DNA from 2 places in the Thalassospira sp. Z349TD_5 genome. Region 1 is predicted to be linked to the other one. Evidence: riboswitches for the same ligand, from Rfam matches in the RefSeq annotation. Region 1 holds a riboswitch; the other holds the start of a gene.

Region 1 (5,836 bases):
TTGGCGAAAACTGACTCTTTCCGTGTGCCCTCAAAGCCGCTATTTCAGGCATACGAGCAAAACAAGGAGAAACCATGCGTCCAATTCCTCAGCGTATCGCCGAAGAACTTTCGGTTCGCCCCGAACAGGTCATTGCCACCATCGAGATGCTCAATGAAGGTTCGACCGTTCCGTTTATCGCCCGCTACCGCAAAGAAAAGACCGGTGGGCTTGATGACACCCAATTGCGTACGCTGGAAGAACGCCTGAGGTATCTGACCGAACTTGAAAGCCGCCGGTCCTCCGTGCTTGAAAGCATCCGCGAACAGGAAAAACTCACCCCCGAACTTGAAGCCGCCATTAACGAGGCCGACACCAAAACCCGTCTTGAAGATTTGTACCTGCCCTATAAGAAAAAGCGCCGCACCAAAGCCCAGATCGCCCGCGAAGCCGGGCTGGAGCCGCTGGCCGATGGTTTATTTACCAACCCGACCCTTGATCCCGAGATTGAGGCGGCAAAATACGTTGACGCCGAAAAAGGCGTCGAGGACACCAAGGCGGCCCTTGATGGCGCGCGTCAAATCCTGATGGAACGCTTTGCCGAGGATGCCGACCTTGTCGCCAAGCTGCGTAACCTTTTGTGGAATGATGGTGAAATCACCGCCAGCGTGATTGAGGGCAAGCAGGCCGAAGGGGCGAAATTTTCCGACTATTTCGAACATTCGGAAAAAGTCAAAACCTGCCCATCGCACCGCGCCCTTGCCTTGTTCCGGGGTCGTAACGAAGATATATTGCAGTTGAAACTGACCTTGGGTGCCGAGGACGAAGCCCGCCCGCGCAGTCAGGCAGGCCGGGCCGAAATCATGATCGCCGCCCACGTCGGGATTGCCGACAAGGGTCGTGCCGCGGATAAATGGCTTGTCGATACCGTGCGCTGGACCTGGCGGGTCAAATTGTCGCTGTCGATCGAGCTTGATCTGTTTGGATCGCTGCGTGAAAGTGCTGAAGAAGACGCGATCAAGGTGTTTGCCAACAACCTTAAAGACCTTCTTCTCGCCGCCCCCGCCGGGCAAAAGGCCACCATGGGTCTTGATCCGGGCGTGCGTACCGGGGTCAAGGTTGCCGTGGTCGATGCCACGGGCAAACTGGTCGATACCGCCACGGTCTATCCGTTCCAGCCGCGCAATGATGTGGATGGTGCCATCAACACCATGGCCGCCCTTGCCGCGCGTCATAAGATCGAGCTGATCGCGATTGGCAATGGCACGTTTTCGCGTGAAACCGATGACCTTGCCGGTCAGATGCTTAAACGCTTCCCGGCCCTGACCGCGACCAAGGTTATTGTCAATGAGTCGGGCGCGTCGATCTATTCCGCATCACAATTTGCCGCCGAAGAATTCCCCGATCTGGATGTATCCCTGCGCGGGGCCGCCTCAATCGCGCGCCGTTTGCAGGACCCATTGGCCGAACTGGTCAAGATCGAACCAAAATCCATCGGGGTTGGGCAGTATCAGCACGACGTATCGGAAACCAAACTGGCCAAATCGCTCGATGCCGTGGTTGAGGATTGCGTGAACGGGGTGGGGGTTGATCTCAATACCGCATCGATCCCGCTTTTGACCCGTGTGGCGGGGCTTAGCGAAACACTGGCGCGCAATATCGTCGGATACCGTGATTCAAACGGCGCGTTCCAGTCGCGTACAGACCTTAAAAAGGTCGAACGTCTTGGACCCAAGGCGTTTGAACAATGTGCGGGCTTCTTGCGCATTCGGGGTGCCACCAACCCGCTCGATGCATCCGCGGTTCACCCGGAAGCCTATCCGCTGGTCAAAAAGATCGGCGCACAGGCCTCCAAATCGCTTGCCGATCTGATTGGCGATTCGGCCTTTATCAAAACGCTGCGCGCCGAAGATTACGCCGACGACACATTCGGTGTGCCAACCATCCGCGACATCATTGCCGAACTTGATAAACCCGGCCGTGACCCACGCCCGGAATTCAAGACCGCCAAATTCACCGATGGTGTCAATGAAATCAAGGACCTGAAAGCCGGTATGAAGCTTGAAGGAACCGTCACCAACGTCACCAATTTCGGCGCATTTGTCGATATTGGCGTCCATCAGGATGGCTTGGTCCATATTTCCCAACTGGCCGACAAATTTGTCGAAGACCCCCGTCAGGTGGTCAAGGCCGGTCAGATCGTTTCGGTCACCGTCATGGAAGTGGACGCCCCGCGTAAACGCATCGGGCTTTCGATGAAATCAGCACCGGATTACGAAGGCACGCGCGAACGCCGAAATGACAGCCAAGCCACCGCCCCGCGCGGCGGGCAGGCACCTTCAGGCACCCGCCCCAACCACAATCGCGGCAATGCTGGTGGCGCTGCCGGTGCTGGTGGTGCTGGTGGTGCTGGCGGCGGACATAATGCGCGCGGGAATTCTGCGCGGAATTCTGCTGGTGGGTCATCTTCTGGATCATCTGGCGGCGACGCTGGTGGTGCAATGGCCGCCGCCCTGAAGGCCGCGATGGAACGCCGCAAATAGGCACTGCGCATACGCGCGCACCACGTTTTGATCTGAATATAAAGGCGGCGGGATATGGCACAAACCATCCCGCCGCCTTTTTTACGGCATTCGGATATAACGCACCATACATAGGGCGAATTGACACAAAGCACGGAAAAACCCATGTTGCAGGTTCACCAAGGGGAGCCTCGACAGGAGGCTGAGAAACTGCCCCGTGCGATCAAAGCACATGCGCAGTGACCCGTTGAACCTGATCCAGTTCATACTGGCGTAGGGACGGTGCGAACGTTGCCCATGCTGCTGACAACGTTCTCCACTTTTCCGACTTCGAACTGGGTCTCCAACGCTGCGACACAAGACGCATTGGAGCCTCGATATGACGACCGACCTTTCCCAAACCACAACCGATCTTTTTGACTGCATGCGTGCGACCAATCCATTGGTCCAGTGCATCACCAATTATGTTGCGATGAACTACGCCGCCAACGTTTTGCTGGCGGCGGGCGCCTCCCCCGCCATGGTCCATACCCCCGAAGAATCCGGTGAATTTGCCGCCATTGCCGGCGCATTGACCGTCAATATCGGCACCCTGTCGCCCAACTGGGTCGAAGGCATGATTGCCGCGGCAAAATCGGCCAATGATACAGGCAAACCATGGGTGCTTGATCCGGTCGCGCATTTTGCAACCGGATATCGTCAGGGCACGACGACCGAACTCCTCAAACTCAACCCCACCATCATTCGCGGCAATGCATCGGAAATCATCGCCCTTGGCGGCGGACAAAGTGCCGGTCAGGGGGTCGATAGTGGCGATCCGGTCGAACAGGCCAAGGATGCCGCACGCACCCTTGCCACCGCGCAAAAGGCGATTGTGGCTGTGACCGGCGAGGTTGATTTCGTCACCGATGGCACGCGGTCTGTGCGCATTGCCGGTGGATCGGACCTGATGCCAAAAATCACCGCCATGGGCTGTGCGCTAACCGCCCTTACCGGCGCCTATGTCGCCATTGCCCCGGATCAGGCGTTTGAGGCAACGGTTGCCGCCCTTGCCAATTTTGCCGTTGCGGGCGAAATCGCCGCCCAGTCGGCAAACGGCCCGGCATCGTTCATGACCGCCTTTGTCAACGGGCTCTATACCCTTGATGCAAAAACTTTTAACGCCAACGCCCGGATCACTGCCCAATGACGTCCTTTGACCTTTCGCTGTATCTGGTTCTCGACCCTGATCTGTGCCGGACCCATTCGATGGTTGAAACCACCATGGCCGCAATCGCCGGTGGGGCAACGATTGTTCAGTTGCGCGACAAGAAAGTCGGCACCGAGGGCCTGATCCGGATCGGACGTGAATTGATGGATGCCATGGCGGGCAGCGGTGTGCCGTTGATTGTGAATGACGATATCGATGCGGCCATCGCGATTGGCGCCGATGGCCTTCATGTTGGTCAGGATGACATCTCCGCACAAACCGCCCGCGAACGCCTCGGCCGTGACAAGATCATCGGCCTTTCAATTGAAAATGAGGAAGTCGCCCGCAAGGTTGACCCGGCAAGCGTCGATTATGTTGGCGTCGGCCCCATCTTTGCCACCGCGACCAAACCCGATCACAAACCCGCCATCGGCTTTGACGGTTTGGCGCACCTGATCAAGATTGCCAAACTGCCATCCGTTGCCATTGGTGGACTTAAACAGGATCATGTCGATCGGGTTTTTGCCGCAGGTGCCAACGGGCTTGCCGTGGTATCGGCCATTTGCGGGCAACCTGATCCCGAGGCCGCGGCACATAAAATCGCAACCGAAATTATGGCCACAAAGTCGGCATTTACCCCCTGAATTCTGGCAAATGTGCCATGTGAAGCAAAGATATTTGCGTCATTCTGCCCAATGCCCGTTTCCGTAAATGGTTGCGGGCATTGAATTTTTGAGCCCATGCATGGCTGCCCATCGCTCAAAGCACGAACCAGCACGGAAATGCCTCAATTGCGCCGCGAATTCTTCTGCTTCGGGGGGCATCTTTGGGGCATGGAAAATGCACAAACGCGCGAGGGATATCATGTTGAAATCTTTGCGTAGCAAACCGGTTGCCATTGCCCTGGCCTCTATCTTCATGGGCGCGACAGCCGCCTTGGCTGCAATCAAGATCGCCCCGAAACCAACCACCGACAGTGTGACTGTCTATTCGGAAATACCCGAGGGTCAGGTGATTCTAAGCCATCAGGATGGCACGATTGCCTTTAATCGAAATTGCAAAAGGTTCCCCTGCCAGCTTGATATCTCATCGCTGTCAAAGGGCGAATACGATGTCATGATCCGCAATGGCACCGACATCCAGCAAATGGTCGCCTTGTACAAGGAATAATTTACAAGGAATAATTCCCGATCAACACGACGGCGCAATGGTCCCCATCCCGGATGCCGGGTGGAAAATTTGCGATCTTTCGGGAACGTTTTTCCATCTGACAAGTTCATCATACAGGGTTGGACAATCGCCCGTTGCCACACGCGACATTGCATTAAAGCGCTGTTGTCCTAGATAAAGGCCACAGACATCTTCTTTGCCGCGATGATGAAAGCCCGCAACAAAGGTTTACAACAGGTTGCACGGGAATTTAACTTTCACCCAGCGCGCAAAAAGGGATATGTTGCGTTACCGCACAGACCAATAATGAAAGTCGAGGAACTGTATCATGGCATTTGAACTCCCAGCACTTCCGTATGCACACGACGCGCTTGCACCCGTCATGTCGGCTGAAACCCTTGAGTTTCACCATGACAAACATCACAACGCCTATGTTGTGAATGGCAATAAGCTGCTCGAAGGGTCGGGCCTTGAAGGCAAGTCGCTCGAAGAAGTCGTTGTTGCTTCCTATGCTGACGCGGCCAAAGCCGGTCTTTTCAACAACGCTGCCCAGCACTGGAACCATATCGAGTTCTGGAAAATGATGAAGAAAAATGGCGGCGGCAACCTTCCGGGTGAACTGGAAAAGAAAATCGTCGAAGATTTCGGCTCTGTCGATGCCTTCAAAGAAGCCTTCGTACAGGCCGGTGTCACCCAGTTCGGTTCGGGCTGGTGCTGGCTGGCAATGGACAAATCGGGCAAATTGGTTGTGACCAAAACCCCGAATGCGGAAAACCCGCTGGTCCACGGTCAGACCCCGCTGCTCGGGTGTGATGTTTGGGAACACTCCTATTACATCGATTACCGCAACGCGCGCCCTGACTACGTCAAAGCGTTCCTCGACAGCCTGGTAAACTGGGAATATGTCGCAGAGCGTTTCTCCAAAGCAGGCTAATCAGCCCCAAGCTTTGAGGCGAAATTACAAAAAGCGGTCCCT
Region 2 (12,364 bases), 1.8 Mb from region 1:
GAAGCCGCCAAAATTGGCTATCGCCATTTTGATACCGCCCAGATGTATCATAACGAACAAGGTGTTGGTGAGGGTCTTAAGGCCTCAGGCCTTGCGCGCGACGATTATTTCTTAACGACCAAAGTCTGGCCTGACGCCTTCCAAAGCGGCGATTTGCAAACCTCGGTCGTTGAGTCTTTACGCAAACTTGACCTTGATCACGTTGACCTGTTGCTGCTGCACTGGCCAAACGAAGACGTGTCTCTTAGCGAAACCATCCCCGCCTTGAACGAGGTTAAAAACCTTGGCATGACGCGCCTGATCGGGATTTCAAACTTCCCGACCGTGCTGGTGGATAAGGCGATCAACCTGACCAACGTCCCGCTGACGGTCAATCAGGTCGAATATCATCCCTATATCGATCAGACGAAGGTGCTTGAAAACGCGCATTCGCATGACATGCTGATGACGGCCTATTGCCCGATTGCACGCGGTGCTGTGCTCAAGGACGACGTTCTTACCGACATCGGCGACAAACACGGCAAGTCGGCCGTACAGGTCACATTGCGCTGGTTGATGCAACAGGATGGCGTCATGGCAATCCCGAAATCAGGATCGCCCAAAAATGCGGCGGCCAATTTCGACATCTTTGATTTCGAGCTGACCGACGAAGAAATGACAAAAATCGATGAGCTGGCCAAACCCGACGGCCGCCTGATTGATCCAGACTTTGCGCCTAAATGGGATGACGCGTCCTAACCATATATCCCCCAACACATAAAATTACCAAGACCGGCCTGATCTGGGCCGGTCTTTTGCGTTTACATGCGACGTCCGATCAGAAACCGGCGAAGAATACGGCACCATCGACGGCTGCTTGTTTCGCACCTGCGAACATCGTATCCTGATCACCATTCATCAGACAAAAGACAGTTCGCAGATCATGACCAAACCCACCGCACACACCACCAACTCCGACACCCCAAAAAAGGACGATATTTCCCATCGCCTGTATGAGGACGTCTTGGCCCTTCTGCTCGGCACCATGGTGGTCTCGCTTGGCGTCACACTCTATAGCGAAAGCGTTCTGGTCACCGGCAGTACCGCCGGCGCGGCCCTTTTAATCGAACATGCCACCGGGTTTAGCTTCGGGGTGATCTTCTTTGTCATCAACCTGCCGTTTTACTGGCTGGCCTATAAACGCATGGGGAAGGCATTTACGCTTAAAACCTTTGTCGCGGTCGGGTTGGTATCGATCTTTTCCAAACTGACCCCGATGATGGTCGATTTCACCATGCTCAACCCAATCTATGCAGCGGCTGCAGGCGGTGCGCTGATGGGGATTGGCCTTCTGATGCTGTTTCGCCATCGGGCGGGCCTTGGCGGGATCAATATCCTCGCGCTTTATCTGCAGGAACATTTTGGCATTCGGGCCGGTTACGTGCAGCTTGCCATCGACATGATCATCCTGATTATCGCCTTCCTGACGCTGCCGTTTGATAAAGTCCTGCTATCGATCCTTGGGGCGGTTGTGCTGAACCTGATCATCGCAATAAACCACCGTCCGGGGCGGTATTTGGCTGCGCGATAAGATAAATGGTTACGATGGAAACATAACTGAATACCTATACCAACGCTCCATCAATGATTTGTAACTTTCTACAAGGTCGGGATAATTATCGGTAACCACGCGCTCGTTCAATAAACTTGACCTGACTGTCGCAACCCCAGTTATCGTATATTTTGAGCAAGGTTCTTCAAAGGTGTAATTTGGAGATGGGAGATCAAATCTGTCCCCAGCAGAAACAGGTCCTTGAGCTGGACTAACCAAACTAGCAACAGTCTTATCGTTACAGCGGTACTCATACTCCATGCGCATCAACCTGAGGGGATAACTGCCAGTGTTTGATACATAAAACAAACCATCACTTACGACCATCTTTCCTTCATTCTGAGTAAATTTGGCATCTCCCTTTAACTTGAAATACGGAGTAACCATTTCCAATATCTCAATTTTGTGTCTTATAGCTGAAATCTCCCGAGCCTGAGAAACACTTTTCGTATCCTGAAGTATTTTCTCAATTTCTGGCCCGATTTTTTTCAAAGTACTTGCAACCTCGACCTCCAAAGCTTCCATTTCAACAAAGTTTTTATTGCCAGAAGAAATTAAACTCCAAACTTCCGCACAAATGGCCACCACCCCCAAAATCGCACCAATAAAAGACAAACACATCGCCAAACGTAAACGTTTACGCACCTCCCCCTCCTCAAAAAAGTTTTCCAAATTTATCTTCACTACTTAAGGATGACTGAATGTACGCTTATGGCGCAATCTAGTCTTTAGTAGCTTCTCTTTCGACACCCGATTTTGGCGCAGGAACAATAACTAAAAAGCGAAAAATGGCGATCCCTGCAGGACTTGAACCTGCAACCTACAGATTAGAAGTCTGTTGCTCTATCCAGTTGAGCTAAGGGACCGCGGTGTGGGGTGGTTGTTGCCCCGGATGGTATTTGAGGGCACGGCATTGGGCGCCTGCCCGTCATTCGTTTCAGGGTTTAACGTCCCCTGTCAGACGAAACGGGGCGGAAATCCGCCCCGGTGAATGGTCTTTGACGTTCCGTTACCCAGAAGTCCGCCCGTAATCAGACGACGCGTTTAAACGCGAAGTTATCGGCATAGGCTTTGATCTGGATTTTACGGCGCTTGGGCTGTTCGACATCAGCGATCAGCTTGTGCTTGGCGGCGAAGGCCTGCGCTTCTTCAAGCGTTTCGAAATACATTCTGACCTGTCCGCGGGTATCGGTGGAACCGATCCATCCCATCAGTTGATCCGCGACTTTTTTCGCACCCGGTTCAAATTCCATAACCCAGTGCTTGGTCGCAGCCTGACCGGACTGCATGGCGTTCTTGGCAGGTTTGTAAACACGGACCTTCATCGGGACCCTCGTCTTGACCGTCAGGATAAGATGGAGATGGCAGTTAAACGGGGCTCTGTACCCCCTGCTATCACCCCATCTTTTACACCTTTTGCTGCCAATTGGAAATCCCATTGGAACTTCATAAAACAACAAAAGGGGAAAAGTGGTCGGGAAGGCGAGATTCGAACTCGCGACCCCCTGCTCCCAAAGCAGGTACGCTACCAGGCTGCGCTACTCCCCGAACGAGGGAGGGTTTAGCACCACACTTTGATGTGGGCAAGCCCGTATTATCGTTTTTATCGTAAAAACGTACAAAAAACCAAAGCCCGCAGATATCCTCTGCGGGCTTGCTATTGCTGATTGATATATTTCGTCCGAAATCCGGTCTTTAGCGCGGCAGGCCCTCGACCTTTTCGCCCACTTCAAATCCCATCCGGTCGGATGCCCCACCATTAAGCTCCAGCACAAAGCGCACCGGCTTTGGACCCAGAATGATGGCTTCCGACTGTGGCACGGTGCGTTTTTCAATACCGACAATCGTGCCCTTGGCATCAATGAACAGCATATCGAGCGAGATGAAAGTGTTTTTCATCCACATCGAAATATCCGCCGCCCGGCCAAAATCAAACAACATGCCCGCGTCATTGGCCATTTCGGTACGATACATCAATCCACGCGATCGCTCATCAGGTGTGATGGCCATTTCCACATTGAAAACTTCGCCATCCACCAAAATGCGGGATCGTTCAAACCCGGTTGCCTTTGCATTCAGTCCCGCAACAACTGCGGCACTGATAAAGCACACAACCAAGGCCATCTGAAAAAGCGACTTCATACCCCATACCCTCTTAGTCTTCTAACACGCTCACGGGTGTCCTCCCGGATCGTGCCACCCCGCCACGGATCGCAAAGTGTCGTAAACATCGTTTCGTCGGGCTGTCTTCCACGGCTATGCGTCCATTTTATGACACGCAGGATATTTTCCACTGTGATGGGTAGCACAGCAGGTATTTCGATCCCGTTAATGGTTGCCCACACCCCGGACCAACAGCGCGCCACCCCATACGGACTATATCCTCCGCCGCCAAGGACAAGGCTCCGTGGCGCCAATTTGGTCATCGTGCCAACGACTTCCCAGATCGACTGATTGCCCAACAGCTGCTTTGACAATGGATCTTCTGCTAATGTATCACACCCACATTGTAAAACAATGGCTTGTGGTACAAAACTTAATGCAAGAGGAATCAAATATTCATGTAGGACATAGCGCATCTCATCATCGTTCATCCCCGCAGGCATCGGAAGGTTACGCGCCATGCCCCCGGCGATGTCATCAATCGCCCCGGTCTTCGGCCACAGGTCTTCCTGATGCATGGAAACCGTGAGAACCCGGTCGTCTTCGGCAAAGGCAATCTGCACCCCGTCGCCATGATGGGCATCAATATCGACATACAACACACGATCCAGCCCCGAATCGAGCAAAGCATAAATCCCCAGAACCGGATCATTGAAGTAACAAAACCCCGATGCCCGGTCGCGTAATCCATGATGCGTCCCCCCGGCAAGATGATGGACAATGCCCCCTTTCGCGATCATTTGGGCGGCAAGGATCGATGATCCGGCCGCAGTCGCCGGACGCCGGAAAATTTCCGGGTAGATCGGGTTGCCGTTTTTGCCCAATCCGAATTTAACCATCATGTCTTCGGGGAGAATCTGATCACGTTCGGCCTGCATCACCGCACGCACATAATCAGGATCATGAAACCGAGTGAGTTGCGCAGGTGTCGCCACCGGCCCGGTGACATAGCTGTTGTCATCGACCCAGCCCAGCGCATGCACCATGTCAACAACCAACGATACACGCGGGATCGCCAATGGATGTTTTGGCCCATAGCTCGACCCTCGATAAATCTCAGCCGCGATCATGCGCGGCGATGTATCCGGTGTACGGTAATCAGGTAAGTTTTCAGGAAGCGTCACGGTGGGTTCAGTCAGCCAGGCAGTGTCAGAAGCCCCTAGCATTGCCTGCACATATCGCTCTGCACAAGGACTGTTTATCAAACGTCCGCTATTTGACATCCCGATGCATGGTGGTTGCAGCCCTGAAACCAAACAGATACCGCAACGGCCCGATATCCTGTGTCCCGGTTGCGCGAAAACCGCATCGTTCATAAAGCGCACGTGCACGCGGATTGATATCAATCACATCAAGACGAACCTGTGATAGCCCGCGTTCCCGCGCCGTGTCGGCCACCGCGGCCAAAAGTGCCGTTCCAACCCCCTGCCCACGCGCAATCGGATCGACAAAAATACCATCCATCAAAAGCGTATCTGCCGCCAGATCGCGTTCAAGCAGATCAAGCAACAGCCCGCGCCACAATCCACCCCACGCACCATACACAGAACAAATATCGGACAATCCACCCCCGACGAAGGCGCCTGCCGTGGTTTTAAACCCGGCAACACCCAATAAATGGCCATCCTGACCAATCGCACTGATGGCATGGCTCGACGCCATCACTTGTTTTAAAAACGCCAATGCCTTGTCTTCGGGGTTCATCACACGGGCTAGCTTTTGACGGAACGCTTCCCAGAATAGGGCACAGGCCGCCTCGCGATGTTTATCGGCAATGCCGGGCTGAAGGGTAAATCCCTGATGCTGCATTTTTGTGTTCCAAGCGCCTTTCCAACCACACCCAAACAAAAATAGACAACCCGTCTGAAATAACAATCACAGGCTGTGACCCCGGTCACCTTTTCAAATCATCAGACCAATGCATCGACACCCCAAACACGGGGGAAAACCGAAGTTTCACGCCGTGACATGCTTGGAGCCATTGCGATCAATTGTTACAAAACTTGACGCGGGTAAAATGTCTGCGCATAGTCCCGTCATCTCCGGGGGGGCCGATCGTAAATCGGCTGAGAGGTTTGGTGTTGCCAAACGACCCTTTGAACCTGAACCGGTTAAGACCGGCGTAGGAAGGATCGTATGACCGACACGACACCCAAGCCCACTGCGGCACCCAATCCAACCCAGTTCGATATTGACCTGCGTTCTGCCCGCGTGGCATTTGGCGGCGTTGATATTTTCCATGACCTTGATCTTGGTTTGCCTGCAGGCAGTTTCACCTGCTTGCTCGGGCCAAGTGGTGTGGGCAAAAGCACGCTTTTGCGCTTTCTCGCCGATCTGGTCGAAGGCGATGTTAGCGGTAACATCACCTGTTCGGACGGCGTTCCGCTTAAGGGTCGCATTGCCTATATGGCGCAGCAGGACTTGCTGTTGCCATGGCGGACGGTGCGCGAAAATGTCGAACTTGGCGCATCCCTTCGCGGGCAACGCCCCGACCATGACAAGGCCGACCGCCTGATTGCCGAGGTCGGGCTCAGCAATGCCGCTCATCTGCGCCCCGCCGAATTATCGGGCGGGATGAAACAGCGCGCCGCCCTTGCCCGCACCCTGATGGAAGACCGTCCGGTTGTTCTAATGGACGAGCCGTTTTCCGCCCTTGATCCGGTTAACCGGTTACGATTGCAAGAGCTCGCCGCACGGGTATTGCGCGGTAAAACCGTCCTTCTAGTCACCCATGATCCGTTAGAAGCGCTTCGCCTTGGCGACTTTGTCCATGTTCTGCGCGGCAGCCCAGCCCGCCTGCAAGATGCCATCACCCCGGCAGGCCATAGCCCGCGCGACATCACCGATGCCGATATCTTGCGCCAGCAGGCCCAATTGCTGCGCCAACTGGGCGCCAATGAAACCGCTGCAGCAGTGTCGGAGAATGCCCAATGAGCACCCCGGCAAAGCGCACCCCACTGTCTGAACGGCGGCTTTTGAAAATCGCCCGCCCGATCATCATTATTGTTGCGCTGATTGCGACATGGCAACTGACCGTGACCCTGACCGGGGCACCGAAATATATGCTGCCGACCCCGGTTGATGTCTGGAACACCCTGATCACGCGCTATGCGGTGTTGTTTGATCACGCGCGATATACCATTGCCGAAACCGTGATTGGCCTGTTTGCCGGGGCGACCCTTGGCGCGCTGGCGGCCATTCCGATGGCGCTGTTTACACCCGTCCGGTTCTGGTTGATGCCGATTTTGCTGGTGTCCCAAGCCATTCCGTTCTTTGCCTTGGCCCCGCTTTTGGTTCTTTGGCTGGGATTTGGTTTGGCCTCCAAAATCGCCATGGCAGCGCTTATTATTTTCTTCCCGGTCACCGTCGCGTTTTTTGATGGCTTGGCCCGCACCGAACCCGGCTGGCTTGATCTGGCGCGCACCATGGGGGCCAGCCGATGGCGTCTTTTGACCCATATTCGTTTGCCTGCCGCCCTGCCCGCATTTGCATCGGGTTTCCGGGTTGCCACCGCCGTAGCCCCAATTGGGGCGGTGATTGGCGAATGGGTGGGATCAAGTCACGGGCTGGGATATTTGATGCTACACGCCAATGCGCGGGTTCAGATTGATATGGTTTTCGCCTGTCTTTTGATCCTGTGCGCCTTTTCGATCACGCAATATTTCATTGTGGATCGCGTGTTGCGTGCCGCCCTGCCCTGGCAACCCGACAGCCTGACGCCGGTTCGATAAACCCCATCCGTCGCGACTGAAAATGGCCGCGACAGCAAAACTCATACAAATACGTAATGGCCCATCACAACAGAGGTTCATCCATGTCACGCCTGAAATCCATGATCAAAGCAGCCACCATTGCCGCAACATTAAGTGCCGCCGTTCTGGGCACATCCAGCCCGGCCTTTGCGGCGGACAAACTGACCATCCTTCTGGACTGGTTCGTCAACCCCGACCATGCGCCACTGATTGTCGCCAAGGAAAAGGGCTTCTTTGCCAAGCATGATCTTGATGTTGAATTGATCGAACCATCTGATCCATCCGCTCCGCCGCGCCTTGTTGCTGCTGGTCAGGGCGATGTTGCAGTGAATTATCAGCCACAGCTTCATGTGCAGGCCGCCCAAGGATTGCCGCTAACCCGGATCGGGACGCTGGTCGCGACCCCGCTTAACAGCCTGATTGTTCTGAAAGACGGCCCGATCAAGGAAATCGCCGATCTAAAGGGCAAGAAAATCGGCTATTCACTGGCCGGGTTTGAGGATGCGTTGCTCGGCACCATGTTGGGCAATCACGGGGTTTCGATTGATGATGTTGAGTTGATCAATGTGAACTTCTCGCTGTCGCCGTCGCTTTATTCCGGGCAGGTCGATGCGATCATTGGCGGCTATCGCAATTTCGAACTGAACCAGATGGAAATTGAAGGCAAGCCGGGCAAGGCATTCTTTGTCGAGGAAGAAGGTGTGCCGCCCTATGACGAGCTGATCCTGACCGTGCGCAATGATAAAACCGATGATCCGCGCTTTGCCCGGATGTTGGCGGCCCTGGAAGAAGGCGTTCAGTACCTGATCAACCATCCCGATGACAGTTGGGATGCCTTTGTTGCCGCCTATCCCAACCTTGATGATGAGCTGAATATCAAGGCATGGGCCGATACCCTGCCGCGCTTTGCGCTGCGCCCGGCCGCCCTTGATAAAGCGCGCTATGCCCGCTTTGCCGATTACATGGTCAAACAGGGCCTGATTACCGATGCCCCGGCCCTTGAAACCTATGCCACTGTTATTGAGTGATGATCGCCTAACCAAACAGTCCCCCCTGCTTTCGCATTGTTTGTCCCGGTGAATGCGAAGGCACCCCGAAAGGTCGGAACATTTCCCCGTTCCGGCCTTTCTTTATGTGTGCATCATCGACGCCAAGCGTTGAAACCTTGCATCGCATCAGCAGACGGTTACCTTATGGTCACCCCATAAAGTGCGACATCTACCGCAAGCCGGATCAACTCACAGTCAGGACAACCAAGTGCAAAGCAAAACCAAGCCAGCACACCACACCGAAACCGGATTTGAAAACCGGCACCCGCTGCCCGATCCGGTCAAACGGTCGTTCTGGCGGTTTTTGAAACGGCGCTATTTTGGTGGTGACGAATGGCCCAAAGCCAAACATCAGCACGGCAAAACCCCGGTCGAGCCCCCTAATCATGACGCCGTCCAAAATCCTGATCCGACGCGTTTGCAGGTCACATGGATCGGCCATGCCACGGTTCTGGTGCAATATGGCGGGTTGAATATCCTGACCGATCCGGTTTTTTCGGACCGCGCATCGCCGTTCAAGCGAGTCGGACCGAAACGTTATAGCCAGCCGGGCCTGACCATCGATCAGTTGCCAAAGCTTGATCTGGTGTTGCTGTCGCACAATCACTACGACCATTTCGATCTTGATAGTTTGGCCAAACTTGGCAACACACCGCGCTATGTCTTGCCGCTTAAAAACGGCATCTTGCTGGAAAAGGCTGGAGTTACGTCTGATCGCTATGATGAACTTGATTGGGATGATCAGCTTTCCCATCCCGGTGTGACCATCACCCATGTTCCGTCCAACCATTGGTCGAGCCGCACGACCAAGGACCGCAAGGAAATGCTGTGGGGTGGTTACATTCTTGAATTTGCCGATGGGTACCGGTTTTATTTCGTCGGTGATACCGGCTGGAACGAGGCGCTTTTTACCGAGTTGGGTGCACAATATGGCGGTATTGATTTTGGCCTGATCCCAATCGGGGCCTATGACCCGCGTGATTTCATGCGCAATGCGCACTGCAACCCCGAAGAAGCCGTTTCGATCATGCAAGTGATGGGCGTTAAGCAGGCGTTGGCCATTCATTGGGGCACGTTTGTTTTAACCGCCGAACCGGTTGACGAACCGCCCATGCGACTGGCATCTGCCTGCACGGATGCGGGCATTGGGCATGGTGACTTTATTGCCCCGCCGATTGGTGCCACCCGGTTCTTTGACGGTAAATCCGCCGCCCCACAGACAACATCGCAAAAGGTCGAGCCCACAGCGTCCCCGGCATAGCAGCCCCCATCAGATCGGTTTAGTGGTTATTCCGTCCCCGTGCTAAGCATCAGTGATGCGTCACAAAACCGTAACACTGGTTGCTTTGCCATGAGCTTGACCGTCTTTCTTGCCGTTATGGGTGCTGCCCTGATGCATGCCGTCTGGAATGCATTGGTCAAGGGTGGCCCGGACAAACTGATGAACATGACCGCGATTGTGCTGGGTCATATTCCAATTGTTCTGATCCTGTTTCCCTTTGTGGACGTTCCCGCACGCGAAAGCTGGCCCTATCTTATTGGCTCGATCGGACTTCATATCGGCTATCAGCTGTTTTTGATCCTGGCCTATCGCCTTGGCGATCTTAGTCAGGTGTATCCGATTGCACGCGGATCCTCACCCCTGATCGTGGCTGCCGTATCGGTTCTTGTGCTCGGTGTGACGCTTCAGGTCAGTGAATGGCTGGCGATTGTTGTCATCGGCTTGGGGATTTTAAGCATGTGCATCGTGCGTCAGGCCGATGGCATGCGCAACCGCAACGCCGCCCTTGCCGCCATTGTAACGGGCTGCTTTATCAGCAGTTATTCGCTGGTCGATGGCACCGGGGCAAGGCTGGCCGGAAGTGCACTTGACTATTATGCTTATCAGACCGTCGGTGACGTTTTGATCTTTGGCCTAATCGCCACGGTTATGCGGCCGCGCATCCTTGTTGATATCGCCAAACGCGGCAAAAGGATCTTCTTTGTTGGCGGCACGGCATCCTTTGTCGCCTACGCCACGGTGATGTGGGCCTTTACGCAAGCACCAATCCCGCTGGTGGTCGCCTTACGCGAAACCGGGATTGTCTTTGCCCTTTTTATCGGCGTGTTTTTCATGGGCGAGAAACTCAATCTTGTGAAAGTTTCCTCCACCATGATGACGCTGGGCGGAGCGATTATCCTGCGTCTGTCCAAAAGTCTTTAATCAGTTTTATCAGCCAAGTGCGGTGTGGATACGGGTTGCCACCAAGTTACCAGTTTCCATCGCACCGGCAACTTGCCCATACCAACGCGTTGATGCCGCCTCACCCGCGTAATAGATCCGCCCATGTTCGAAATTCTGCAGGTCTTGGCGACTTTGCCATGCCCTTGGGGCTGTGGTCGAATAGGCCCCACCGATAAGAGCATCATCGCACCAGTCAAGGACATAGGCTGTGACCGCGCCAGGTGGATTATAGTGATCATCGTCGCCATTGTTCAGCCGATTAACCGCACCAAGCAAAACGTTTGCGGCAAGTTGATGATTGGCTGACATCACGCGCGCAGTATCGCCAAATGCGTGCATATAGACCTGTGTGCCCGTCCCATTCTGGGTGATGATAAAATTGCTATACCCAGTTTCAAACGTAACCGTGACTTTCTTGCCCGGTGCCGGATGCGCAACATTGGCCAAGCCGGTCATTGCCATTTTAAGGTAACAGCCAAGCGGATTGGCGCGGAATGGGGCTACGTTCTGAAGAGATAAATCGGCAATAACAAGGTCGTTTTGCCCTGCCTGTTCTGCGCCGGACTTCACCCTGTCAGTTGGAACCGTGACAAGCACCGCGTCATAAAGTTCCGGGTCTTTGTTCAGGGCGGCGACCTTTACCTTGTTGTCGTCGGTGTTTTCGATCCTATTGACCTTAACGTTTAAGACAACATTCTGCGCAATCCCTGCGGCCGTCGCCCATTTTACAACCCGGTATCCAAGTGTCTGATCAATCGCATAATCGCCGCCTTCGGCATTGGCATTTTGCTGCACTGATCGGATGTGGTTGTGAATAGATCCCCATGGCGGGTTAACCTCAACCGCATCGGAAATGACCTGCCAATTAGCAAATTGTTGCTGACGGAACGTTACGTCATCAGGCGTAACTTGCCCCAATCGCATGTCCACATTCCCAAAATAATCGTCGTTTTGCGTACCGTTGAAATTATTACTGACGGCATCAATATTGTTTTCAACTGTTGTGGTTTGTGCTGTTGGTTCTACTGCATCATCAGGCAATGGCGTAACCGCATCATTTTCGTCAAATGGCAGAATAAAAGTTCCGGCATTGAAGTCCGCATCAACCGGCTGTTGGCCTATATCAGGATCGACGTGGGCAAAGAGCCACGCGGCAGCATCGGTTGTTGCCTCAATCGCCTCTGCACCCCAATCAAAGGCATTACCGCCAACCATTGTGCTATATGTCCGCCCTCCAAGGATCGGGGCTGCTTCATAGATTGTCACATCATGCCCTGTTTCCTTTAATTGGATACCTGCACTTAATCCGGCAACACCAGCCCCGATGATCAAAACTTTTGCCATTAACCTGCCCTCGTAAGCGACTTTAGGGTGACTTTCGTCTGCGACTGCTTAAGCGTTCCAAGCTCCACCATGATTGCCTTGCGATAGTCCCCAGCAGCACTCTTGGATGGAGATAGAGACTGGAGCTTGATAAGTGCATCCACCGTATTCAGGCTTGTCAGGGTTTTCTTCAACAGAACAGAGAATGCCGTACTGACCTCTGTTGAGACTTTTTTCGATGTATTGAGCTGTCCTGTCTTGG

Evidence for each region. A riboswitch is a leader RNA that binds a small molecule or an ion and turns the genes downstream of it on or off. The one in region 1 is predicted to bind thiamine pyrophosphate.
Region 2: another riboswitch for thiamine pyrophosphate. It lies ahead of AC0VXT_RS11180 (ABC transporter ATP-binding protein); the one in region 1 lies ahead of thiM (hydroxyethylthiazole kinase).

Annotation. Positions count from the first base shown of each region.
Region 1 is NZ_CM149654.1:4,208,304-4,214,139, forward strand. Features, by position in the region: gene AC0VXT_RS19325 (Tex family protein) at 75-2,522, shown strand; TPP riboswitch at 2,674-2,798, shown strand; gene thiM (hydroxyethylthiazole kinase) at 2,881-3,690, shown strand; gene thiE (thiamine phosphate synthase) at 3,687-4,334, shown strand; gene AC0VXT_RS19340 (hypothetical protein) at 4,555-4,860, shown strand; gene AC0VXT_RS19345 (superoxide dismutase) at 5,189-5,794, shown strand.
Region 2 is NZ_CM149654.1:2,435,466-2,447,829, forward strand. Features, by position in the region: gene AC0VXT_RS11135 (aldo/keto reductase) at 1-738, shown strand, start outside; gene AC0VXT_RS11140 (YitT family protein) at 857-1,570, shown strand; gene AC0VXT_RS11145 (hypothetical protein) at 1,580-2,236, opposite strand; tRNA gene AC0VXT_RS11150 (tRNA-Arg) at 2,381-2,457, opposite strand; gene AC0VXT_RS11155 (ETC complex I subunit) at 2,623-2,916, opposite strand; tRNA gene AC0VXT_RS11160 (tRNA-Pro) at 3,063-3,139, opposite strand; gene AC0VXT_RS11165 (DUF192 domain-containing protein) at 3,287-3,733, opposite strand; gene AC0VXT_RS11170 (acetoin utilization protein AcuC) at 3,730-4,920, opposite strand; gene AC0VXT_RS11175 (GNAT family N-acetyltransferase) at 4,967-5,563, opposite strand; TPP riboswitch at 5,789-5,900, shown strand; gene AC0VXT_RS11180 (ABC transporter ATP-binding protein) at 5,891-6,688, shown strand; gene AC0VXT_RS11185 (ABC transporter permease) at 6,685-7,485, shown strand; gene AC0VXT_RS11190 (ABC transporter substrate-binding protein) at 7,569-8,534, shown strand; gene AC0VXT_RS11195 (MBL fold metallo-hydrolase) at 8,764-9,816, shown strand; gene AC0VXT_RS11200 (EamA family transporter) at 9,907-10,758, shown strand; gene AC0VXT_RS11205 (FAD-dependent oxidoreductase) at 10,768-12,123, opposite strand; gene AC0VXT_RS11210 (hypothetical protein) at 12,123-12,364, opposite strand, start outside.